2 regions of the Ideonella flava genome follow, and region 2 is predicted to be linked to the other one. Evidence: riboswitches for the same ligand, from Rfam matches in the RefSeq annotation. Region 2 holds a riboswitch; the other holds the start of a gene.
What was found. Region 2 has a riboswitch for thiamine pyrophosphate ahead of ACS5PM_RS19380 (TonB-dependent siderophore receptor). Riboswitches for the same ligand answer to the same signal wherever they lie in the genome.
Positions count from the first base shown of each region.

Region 1: linked by a shared signal. The riboswitch ahead of thiC (phosphomethylpyrimidine synthase ThiC) and the one ahead of ACS5PM_RS19380 (TonB-dependent siderophore receptor) in region 2 are both predicted to bind thiamine pyrophosphate.

Region 1 is NZ_JBPZHD010000001.1:622,135-627,214, reverse strand. Features, by position in the region: gene ACS5PM_RS02775 (SurA N-terminal domain-containing protein) at 1-1,704, shown strand, start outside; tRNA gene ACS5PM_RS02770 (tRNA-His) at 1,755-1,830, shown strand; TPP riboswitch at 1,974-2,077, shown strand; gene thiC (phosphomethylpyrimidine synthase ThiC) at 2,155-4,053, shown strand; gene ACS5PM_RS02760 (FAD-dependent oxidoreductase) at 4,067-5,080, shown strand, end outside.
Region 2 is NZ_JBPZHD010000008.1:360,752-365,831, reverse strand. Features, by position in the region: tRNA gene ACS5PM_RS19385 (tRNA-Asn) at 1-7, opposite strand, end outside; gene ACS5PM_RS19380 (TonB-dependent siderophore receptor) at 45-2,156, opposite strand; TPP riboswitch at 2,228-2,332, opposite strand; gene fdxA (ferredoxin FdxA) at 2,461-2,784, opposite strand; gene cobA (uroporphyrinogen-III C-methyltransferase) at 2,882-3,667, opposite strand; gene ACS5PM_RS19365 (phosphoadenylyl-sulfate reductase) at 3,686-4,486, opposite strand; gene ACS5PM_RS19360 (DUF934 domain-containing protein) at 4,483-4,986, opposite strand; gene ACS5PM_RS19355 (nitrite/sulfite reductase) at 4,986-5,080, opposite strand, start outside.

The DNA.
Region 1 (5,080 bases), on a different contig from region 2:
CAGATGCCAGGCGTGGACGTCAAGCTGTTCGACACGCCGGAGATGAGGCGGCGCACGCTCGATGAGCTCATCAAGGACCGGGTGATGCGAACCGCAGCGGTGAAGGAGAACCTGGTCATCACCAACGACAGGCTGCAGCACATCTTCGCGACCGATCCGCAGTTCGCGTCGATCCGCCTGCCCGACGGCAGCGTCAACAAGGAATTCCTGGCCGCGCGCGGCATGAGCTCGGCCATGTTCGCCGAGCAGTTGCGCGACGACCTCGCCACGCGGCAGGTGACGCAAGGCGTCAGCGGCTCGCTGGTCGCCGGCAAGACGGCCCTCGGGTCTGCCCTGAACGCCCTGCTGGAACGCCGTGAGGTCCAGCTTCAGCGCTTCGACGCCAAGGACTACCTGGCCAAGGTCAACCCCAGCGACGCGGACCTGGAGGCCTACTACAAGCAGCACCAGGCCGACTTCCACACCAACGAGGAAGCCCGCATCGAGTATGTCGTGCTCGACCTGGAAGCGATGAAGAAGCAGGTCAGCCTCAACGAGGAAGACCTGCGCAAGTACTACGAGCAGAACATCAGCCGCTACACCGCGGCCGAGGAACGCCACGCCGCGCACATCCTGGTCAACGCGCCGAAGGACATGCCCGAGGCCGATCGAGCCAAGGCCAAGGCCAAGGCCGAGGCGCTGCTCGCCGAGGCACGCAAGAACCCGGCAGGTTTTGCGGAACTGGCCAAGAAGAACTCGGATGACAAGGGTTCGGCGGCCAACGGGGGCGACCTCGACTTCTTCGGCCGCGGCGCGATGGTCAAGCCCTTCGAGGACGCGGCCTTCTCGATGAAGCCCGGCGAGATCAGCAACCTGGTGGAGTCGGAATTCGGCTACCACATCATCAAGCTGCTGGAAGCGCGTGGCGGCGAGAAGAAGAGCTTCGAGTCGGTACGCCCGGAGATCGTCGAAGCCATCAGCAAGCCCAAGGCCCAGGAGCTGTTCGCCGCCGCCGCCGAGCAGTTCACCAACACGGTGTACGAGCAGCCCGACAGCCTGCAGCCGGTGATCGACAAGCTCAAGCTTGCCCCGCAGCAGGCCACGGTGCAGCGGACGCCGGCTCCGGGCGCGGCCGGGCCGCTGGCATCCCCCAAGCTCCTGGATGCCATCTTCTCGACCGATGCGATCAAGAACAAGCGCAACACCGAGGCGGTCGAGACGGGCGCCAACCAGCTGGTCTCGGCCCGCGTCGTCGAGCACCACCCGGAGCGCATCCTGCCGCTGGCCGAGGTCCGTGACCGCGTGCTGGCCGAGGTGAAGTCGCAGCAGGCCGCGGCTGCCGCCAAGAAGGATGGCGAAGCCCGCGTCGCCGCGCTCAAGCAGAACGCCAGCGAGGCGTTGCCGCAGACCGTGCAACTGTCGCGCACCAAGCCTGAAGGGCAGGGCCGGCAGGTGATCGATGCGGTGCTGCGGGCCGACATCACCAAGGGTCCCGCCGTGATCGGCATCGACCTCGGCAAGGAAGGCTACGTGGCCGCGAAGGTGGTCAAGCGGGTCGACCGGCCGGCCGATGATCCGGACAACGAGCGCGCCCAGCCCTACGTGGCCCAGGCGCTCTCGGCCGCCGAGGGGGCCGCCTACTACGATGCCCTCAAGCGCCGCTACAAGGTGGATATCAAGGCCGCAGCGACGGCGGCCGAAGCGGCTTCCGCCGCCTCCAAGTGAACTCCCGCGGGAGGGCCCGAGTCTGAGGCTATAATCTTTGGCTCACGGTGGTGGCTGTAGCTCAGTTGGTAGAGTCCCAGATTGTGATTCTGGTTGTCGTGGGTTCGAGTCCCATCAGCCACCCCACCGAACAGTGACGCAAGGCAACGCCTTCTCGTCATCGACAAGCGGCCCTTCGGGGCCGTTTTTCGTTTCAGGCCCGCGCTGTCGAAATCCGGTCAATCCGCCGCCGGTTCATTGACAGCGCCAATGCCGGGCGCAGAGAATGCGCCCCTGCTCCGGGGTGCATGCATGGTGCGTGCTGAGACGGTTGATCCGAACCCGCGAACTTGAACCGGTTAGTACCGGCGTAAGAAGAGCCGTCGATCCTTCAGGACACGGGCACCGTCTCTCGGTGCACCTGTCGCGGGGCGACCTTCGGAGCAAACCGCCTGCTGCGAAGGACCGCCGATGAACGCCCCTGAAAGACTCGACGAGCTGCTGTCGCTGACGCGCGCGCCGTTTCCCGCCTCCCGCAAGATCCACCTCACCGGTTCGCGTGCAGACTTGCGCGTGCCGGTGCGCGAGGTGAGCCTCACCAACGGCGAGACGGTGACGCTGTACGACACCTCGGGTCCGTACACCGACCCGTCCGTGGCCATCGACGTGCGCCGTGGACTGCCCGGCTTGCGCAGCGGGTGGATCGCCGAGCGTGGCGACACCGAACCCTACGACGGCCGCGCGCCCCAGGCGCTCGACGACGGCGCCCGCAACGCCGAGCGGGTTGCCGACAGCCTCGCCGCCCTGCGCGCCGAAGCTGCAGCACTGCAGCGAGCACCCCGCCGCGCGAAGAGCGGGTCCAACGTCACCCAGATGCACTACGCCAGGCGCGGCATCGTGACCCCCGAGATGGAGTACGTCGCCCTGCGCGAGAACGGGCGCCGCGAGTGGATGGCCAGCTACCTGGGCGACGCCAAACGCGAGCAGCGCCGTGCCGGCAATCCAATGGGCGCCGTGCTGCCGCGCGGCCTCATCACGCCCGAGTTCGTGCGCGACGAGGTGGCGCGCGGCCGGGCCATCATCCCGGCCAACATCAACCACCCGGAAATCGAGCCGATGGCGATCGGGCGCAATTTCCTGGTCAAGATCAACGCCAACATTGGCAACTCGGCCGTCACCTCCAGCATCGAGGAGGAGGTCGAGAAGCTCGTGTGGTCCATCCGCTGGGGTGCGGACACGGTGATGGATCTTTCCACCGGCCGCCACATCCACACGACGCGCGACTGGATCGTGCGCAACTCGCCGGTGCCCATCGGCACGGTCCCGATCTACCAGGCGCTGGAGAAGGTGGGCGGCGTCGCCGAGGACCTGACCTGGACCATCTTCCGCGACACGCTGATCGAGCAGGCCGAGCAGGGGGTGGACTACTTCACCATCCATGCCGGCGTGCGGCTGCCCTTCATCCACCTCACGGCGGACCGCGTCACCGGCATCGTCTCGCGCGGCGGCTCCATCATGGCCAAGTGGTGCATCGCGCACCACCAGGAGAGCTTCCTCTACACGCACTTCGAAGAGATCTGCGAGATCATGAAGGCGTACGACGTGAGCTTCTCGCTGGGCGATGGCCTGCGTCCTGGCTGCGCCTCCGATGCGAACGACGAAGCCCAGTTCGCCGAGCTGCGCACGCTGGGCGAGTTGACGCAAGTGGCCTGGAAGCACGACGTGCAGACCATGATCGAAGGCCCGGGCCACGTGCCGATGCACATGATCCAGTCCAACATGGACGAGCAGCTCAAGCACTGCCACGAGGCGCCGTTCTACACGCTGGGCCCGTTGACGATAGACATAGCGCCCGGCTACGACCACATCGCCAGCGCCATCGGCGCCGCGATGATCGGCTGGATGGGCACGGCGATGCTGTGCTACGTCACGCCCAAGGAGCACCTGGGCCTGCCCGACCGGGACGACGTCAAGCAGGGGATCATCGCGTACAAGATCGCCGCCCACGCGGCCGATGTGGCCAAGGGCCATCCGGGCTCGCGTGCGCGCGACGACGCGCTGTCCAAGGCCCGCTTCGAGTTCCGCTGGACCGACCAGTTCAACCTCAGCCTGGATCCGGACACCGCCCGTGACTTCCACGACGAGACGTTGCCCAAGGACAGCAGCAAGGTGGCGCACTTCTGCTCGATGTGCGGCCCGAAGTTCTGTTCGATGAAGATCACGCAGGAGGTGCGCGACTACGCCGCCACGCTGGGCGTGAACGAGGCCGAGGCGCTGGGACGGGGCATGCAGGCCAAGTCGGGCGAGTTCCGCGCCGCCGGGGGCGAGATCTACATCCCGATCCAGACCGACCACGCCGACAAGGCCTGACGCGGTGACCGGGATGCATGTGGGCATCGCGGGCGCCGGCCTGCTCGGGCGGCTCGTGGCCTGGCGGTTGGCGCGCAGCGGCTGCCGGGTCGAGGTGTTCGATCCCGCCGAAGGCCCAGAACCGTGCTTCGATGGGCAAGGCGCGGCCGCATTCACCGCGGCCGGGCTGCTGAGCCCGCTGGCGGAGCGAGACGTGGGCAGCGACCGCGTCGCCGATCTCGGCTGGCGGTCGATCGCGTTGTGGCGGGACATCGTGCGCGCGTTGCCGGGCGAGCCGTACTTCCGGGATGGCGGCAGCCTGCTCCTGGCCCACCGCGGCGACATGGGCACCGCGCAACGCATGCTGGCGCGACTGCCGTCGGACGATGAGGCGCGGGCGCCGGTCGCCTTGACGGCTGCCGACCTGGCGAAGCTGGAGCCGGCCGTGCATGGCGTGCCCCACGCCTGGCTGCTGCCCGGCGAGGGGCAGATCGACACCGTCCACACGATGCGGGCCCTGCTCGACGGCGCACCGGCGGTGGAGTGGCACTGGGGCGCGGGTGTCGAAGGCCTGCAGCCCGGTCGCCTGGTGGTCGACGGCTGTACGCGGTGCCACGACGTGGTGTTCGACGTCCGGGGCCTGGGGGCGCGGCCCGACCTGCCCGTGCGAGGCGTTCGCGGCGAGACGGTGTGGCTGCACGCGCCGGCCCATGGCCTCACACGGCCGCTGCGGCTGCTGCATCCGCGCCATCGCATCTACATCGCACCTCGGCCCGGCGACGTGCTGGTGATCGGTGCGAGCGAGATCGAGAGCGAGGACCGCAGCGAGGTCTCGCTGAAGACCTCGGTCGAGCTGATGACGGCTGCGTACAGCGTGCTGCCGGCCCTGCAGGAGGCCCGCGTCCTGCGGCTCGACCGCAACCTGCGGCCGGCCTTGCCCGACAACGAGCCTCACGTCGAGACCCGGCCCGGCCTGGTGCGGATCATCGGCCTGTTCCGGCACGGCTGGCTGATCGCGCCGGCCCTCGTCGACGATGCGCTGCGCGAG
Region 2 (5,080 bases):
TCGGGGAAGTGAAGCCTCAGATTATAGACACAGTTTTTGGTGTCTCACAAGGTGGCCTGCAACGACATGCGGAAGGTGCGTGGCTCCAACGGATACAGGTAGACGTGGCTGAACTGGTATGGGCTCTCGCGCCAGCCCTGCCGGTCGAAAAGATTGTCGACACCGGCGCGGGCCTGCCATTGGTGACCCCAGGCGTTCACCGCATAGCGCGCGCTCAGCCCCACGGTGGTCCAGCCGGGGATGCGCGCGCTGTTGTCGGGCAGCACGAAGCGGGGACCCTGGTAGTCCAGGCTGGCCTGGGCCGTGAAGCCGGGCAGGGCTTCAGGCTGCCAGCTTGCCGCCATGCGAACACTGCGCTGCGCGACATTGGCAGGCACCAGTCCGTTCAAGTCGGGGTTCTCCGCGCCTTCGCGCCGCGCTCGCAGCCACATCGCGCTGCCTTGCAGGCCAAAGGTGCCCCATCTCCCTTCGGCGGTCGCTTCCACGCCGAGATGGTGGGCCCCGCCATCGATGCCTCGTGTGCAACTGCCATCGGCGTCGTCACACACGCCGAAGTCGCTCGTTGCCGGGCGACGGATGTCGAACGCGGCGAGGCCGGCGCTCCAATCCTTGCGGGACAGCTTCAGGCCGAGCTCCGCCTGCTTGCTGCGCAAGGCGGGGAGGACCTGGCCGGCATTGGTGTAGGTGCGAAGGCTTGGCACGACCGCGCTTTCCACGCCCTCGCCCCAACTTCCGTAGACCATCAATGAACCGTCGATCTGATGGCTGAGGGCGACCCATGGCGTGGTGAAGGACTGGTCATAACCGCGCTGCAGCTGGCTGTGGCGAAGGCCCAGCCACAGGTCCGTCCTGGCCCCCAGCTCGACATGGTCGCGCAGGTAGAGCTCCGTGCTTTGTTCGTGCCGGCCATCAGCCTCATACGTCGGTAGCGGAGCGGCATCCACCTGGACGCTGCCATCGATGCGGCCCACGCCGGCCCAGTTGTAGGCCTGCGTGTTCGGATGCAGGCGGAAGTCGCTCCACGTCACGCCGGTGGACAGCGTGTGCGCCATGCCGCCCCATGTGCCGCGACCATCGAGATGCAGCCCGCCGGCAAAGCTTTCGCGGCGTTCCCGTTCGCTGCGGTAGTCGTAGAGGTCGAAGGAACCATCGCTGCAGTAGCGGTCGTAGCGGCCCTCGGCGCTGCAGCCGAAAGGAAAGGCGATGCGGTCGTCGGTGCGCAACTGCTGGGTCATGGCGTCCGCCACGACCTGCCAGTCCTCCCCCAGGCGCTGGGTCCAGCGCAGGCTCGCGGTCGTGCCGTCGAAGACGACCGGCAGCGACCAGCTCTGGTTGTTCAGATTCGTCCGCGGGTCGATCTCGCGTGCCGAGGGAACACGCGGGCCCAGCATGCTGTAGCCCGGCATGCTGGGTTGCGATTGATGGCTGAGCTCGATCTCGGCGTCCAGACGCTCGCCAGGGCCGAATCGGGCAGCGGCCGACAGTGCCAGGAGACTTCGCTGGCCCTTGGCGTCACGCAGCACCGGCTCCAGCGACTCCGTGGCAGCGTTCAGCCGCAAGCCAAGTGCATCGCTTCCCCCCAGCTGGCGTTCCACGTCGACAGCAGCCTTCCAGCTCCCGCGCTCCGTCCATCCGACGAACAACGTGGACTGGTCGGCCCCTCGGGGGCGCTTCAAGACGAGGTTCACGAGGCCCCCGGGTGCGCTCGTGCCCGCCTGGGCGCCACTGGTGCCTTTGAGGATCTCGATGCGCTCCTTGTTGTCGAGCAGGAGCGCGGTCTCCGCGCTAATGGGCAGGCCGTCGCGCTGCACGTTGTGGTTGTTGTCCAGCGTGAAGCCGCGGATGGTCAAAGTGCTCCAGTAGCCCGGAGAGTTGTAGGAGTCCGCGACGCTCGCATCCAGGGCGGTCACCCCCGCCAGCGATTCGATGCCGGCGTCGGCGAGACTGGCGCCGGTCAGCGTGAGCGTCTGGAACGGTGCCTTGGCGGCCGGCACGTCGCCGAAACCCGCCACGCCTGCCAGCGCCGGCACCGGGCGACCTGTGATGGTGATCTGCTCGACCGCGTGCGCGCTGCCGCAGGCACTCACCGCCGCGAGCGTGACCGTGCGCAAGGGGAACCTGCGCGCGAGGAAAGGGGAAAGAAGGTTCGATGCCATCTCGGACTCGACAAGTCGATGGCAGGTCGGCAAGTTCGGAAGGAGGCTTCGCGCGCAGTTCAGTCGCACGCGGCCGTCTTGAGCTGCTTCCCTGCGCGAGGATTACCTCAATCAGGTTCGAAGGGTGTCTCTCAGTCGGGCGGCAGCAGGGCAGCCCGACACCCCTAGCGGATGCGCCACGGCGTCGTCATGACCCCGCGGCGACGGGATTATCGCCGCGCAGGCGGGTCGTACGCCCTCTCGGCGGTCAAAGAAAAGCCCGCGTGGCTGGCGCCAGGCGGGCGGTTCGGCCGGGGCGGTCGACTCAGCGGACGAGCTGGTCGAGCTTGTCCTTGCGGTCCTTCCACTCATCGGCATCCGGCAGGGCCGGCTTGCGCTTGGTGATGCTCGGCCAGCCCTTCGCAAGCTCGGCGTTCAAGGCGATGAATTTCTGCTGGTCGGCCGACACGTCCTCCTCCGGGAGGATCGCGTTGACCGGGCACTCGGGGATGCACACCGCGCAGTCGATGCACTCGTCGGGATCGATGGCCAGGAAGTTGGGGCCTTCGCGGAAGCAATCGACTGGGCAGACGTCGACGCAGTCGGTGTACTTGCAGCGGATGCAGGCTTCGGTGACGACGTGGGTCATGGGTGGCGGTGGCAGTGGGAAGTTCGAGAAGATCGGGCCCCTCGGGGCGCGAAGGCCTCGGCTCACGCCAATGCGAGCCGAAGCAAAGCGATGAATTTTAAGGCCTGGTGAAGGCGGCGGCGGGATCGCCCTCACTGGCCGCGGGCTCGTCGCCCGCGCGTACACCGGCCGGACTGGCCCGCTGCAGGACCGGGCGGGCGCCCACGCCGACGGTGACCACCGCCGGCCGGCCCGAGTGCACGAGGCAGGCCGTCGGCAAGGTGCCCACGTCGTGATCGCTGACGATCTGGTCCGGCCAACCGGCCCGCGAGACCACGCAGACCGGCGTGTCGGCCGGCCAGCCCGCCTCGGCCAAGCGGCGCGCCAGCATCGCAAGCTGGCGTCCTGCCATGTAGAACACCTCGGTGTCGGCGCGGCGACCTGCGTTCAGCTCCCGCTCCTGCGTCATGGCCGTCGTCAGCGCCACGCTGCGGCCGTCGCCGCGACGAGTCAGCGGGCGTGAGGAAGCGGCTGCGGCCGCGAGTGCGGAGGTCACCCCCGGGATGACCTCGCTCGTGATGCCGGCCTCTGCCAGTGCCTGCTGCTCTTCCTCCAGGCGGCCGAAGACGCTCGGGTCTCCGCCCTTCAGGCGGGCGACGATCGCGCCGGTCGACGCGTACTGGACCAGCAGCACGTTGATGCGGTCCTGGCCTGTGGAGGCGGAAAAGCCGCGCTTGCCCACATCGACCCATTCAGCGGCGGGAGCGAACTCGCGCAGCGCCGGATCGGTCAGCGCGTCGTAGAGCACCACGCTGGCGCGGGCCAAGGCGCGGGCGCCACGCAGCGTGATCAGATCCGCTGCCCCCGGGCCGGCGCCGATGAAGATGACGTGCCCGGCACTCAAGCAGCATTCCCCGGAAGATCAGGCGGCGACCGCCTCGCCACTGGCGGCGTGGCGATCCGTCTGGACGGCGTGCAGGCCACACTCCTTGGCTTTCTCATCCTCCCACCACCAGCGGCCGGCACGGAACTCCTCACCCACGGCAATCGCGCGCGTGCAAGGTGCGCAGCCGATGCTCGGCATGAACTGGTCGTGCAGTGCGTTGTGGGGCACGTCGTGGGTGGCGATGTAATGCCAGATGTCGTTCCAGGTCCAGTCGGCGAGCGGGTTGAACTTGATCCGGCCGTTGGCTTCGACCTCGCGCAGCGGCACGCCGCCGCGGTTCGCCGATTGCTCGCGTCGCAGCCCGGTGACCCAGGCCTCGCGTCCATCGAGCATGCGCGACAGCGGTTCGAGCTTGCGGATCTCGCAGCAATTCTTGCGCAGATCGATGCTCTGGTACATCGCCTCCTCGCCGTGGCGGCGGACGAAATGCACGACCGACTCCTCGCGGGGGGCATACACCTCCACCGCGAGGCCGTAGCGCTGCTCGATGGCGGGGATGAGTGCCAGCGTTTCGGCGTGCAGCTTGCCGGTCTGCAGCGTGCCGATGGCGATCGGCAGGCCGAGGCGAGCAATGAGGTCGGTCAGCACCATGTCCTCGGCGCCCAGGCTGGTAGCCTGGACGATCGACTCAGGATGGGCCGAAGCCGCTTCGCGCAACTGGGCGATGGTGGCCTCGACGCGCTCCTCGTAGCCCTCGGTGTGCCGGGCGTACAAGGAGATGGCGCTAGATGCGGCTGCCGTGGGGAGGAAGGACAGGGAAGACTGCTGGGCGCTCATGCCGGAACCCTCGCGAACAGCGGGCGCGGCTGGTGCACGTCGCCCTGATAGAAGTCGGTGACCAGCGTCAGTGCCCGGCGGGCACTGGACTCGCTCTGGCCATCGCGCAACTGGACCGCATCGAAGCCGGTGCGGGCCAGCAGCGGGAGCATGTCGACAACCACGTCTCCGGTCGCACGGATCTCGCCGGCATATCGAAGGCGGGCGCGCAGGACGCGGGCCTGGCTGTACGCGCGGCCGTCTATCCACTTGGGGAACTGCAGCGCCACCAGCGAGAAGCGGGCAAGGTCGTCGGTCAGATCCTCGACATCCGCCGTGTTGGCCAAGGTGATGCCGACCGGCACGTCCGCAGGCCAGGTGTTGCGCACCGCCTGCCACTGCTCGGCCGTCAGGAGGCTGTACGGGGCCACAGGCGGAATCGGTGTCGGGCCGAATTCGCCGACGACGGCGCGCCAGGGATCGTGCGCGGGCTTCACGAAGTTCATCGGGAACTGGCTCATCACACGGCCTCCACAGCTTCGGCGGCCGCGACTGCCTTGACGGGGGCCACGGCAGTCTCATGGCGAACCGCGTCGGCCGCGGCGCGGAAGGGCG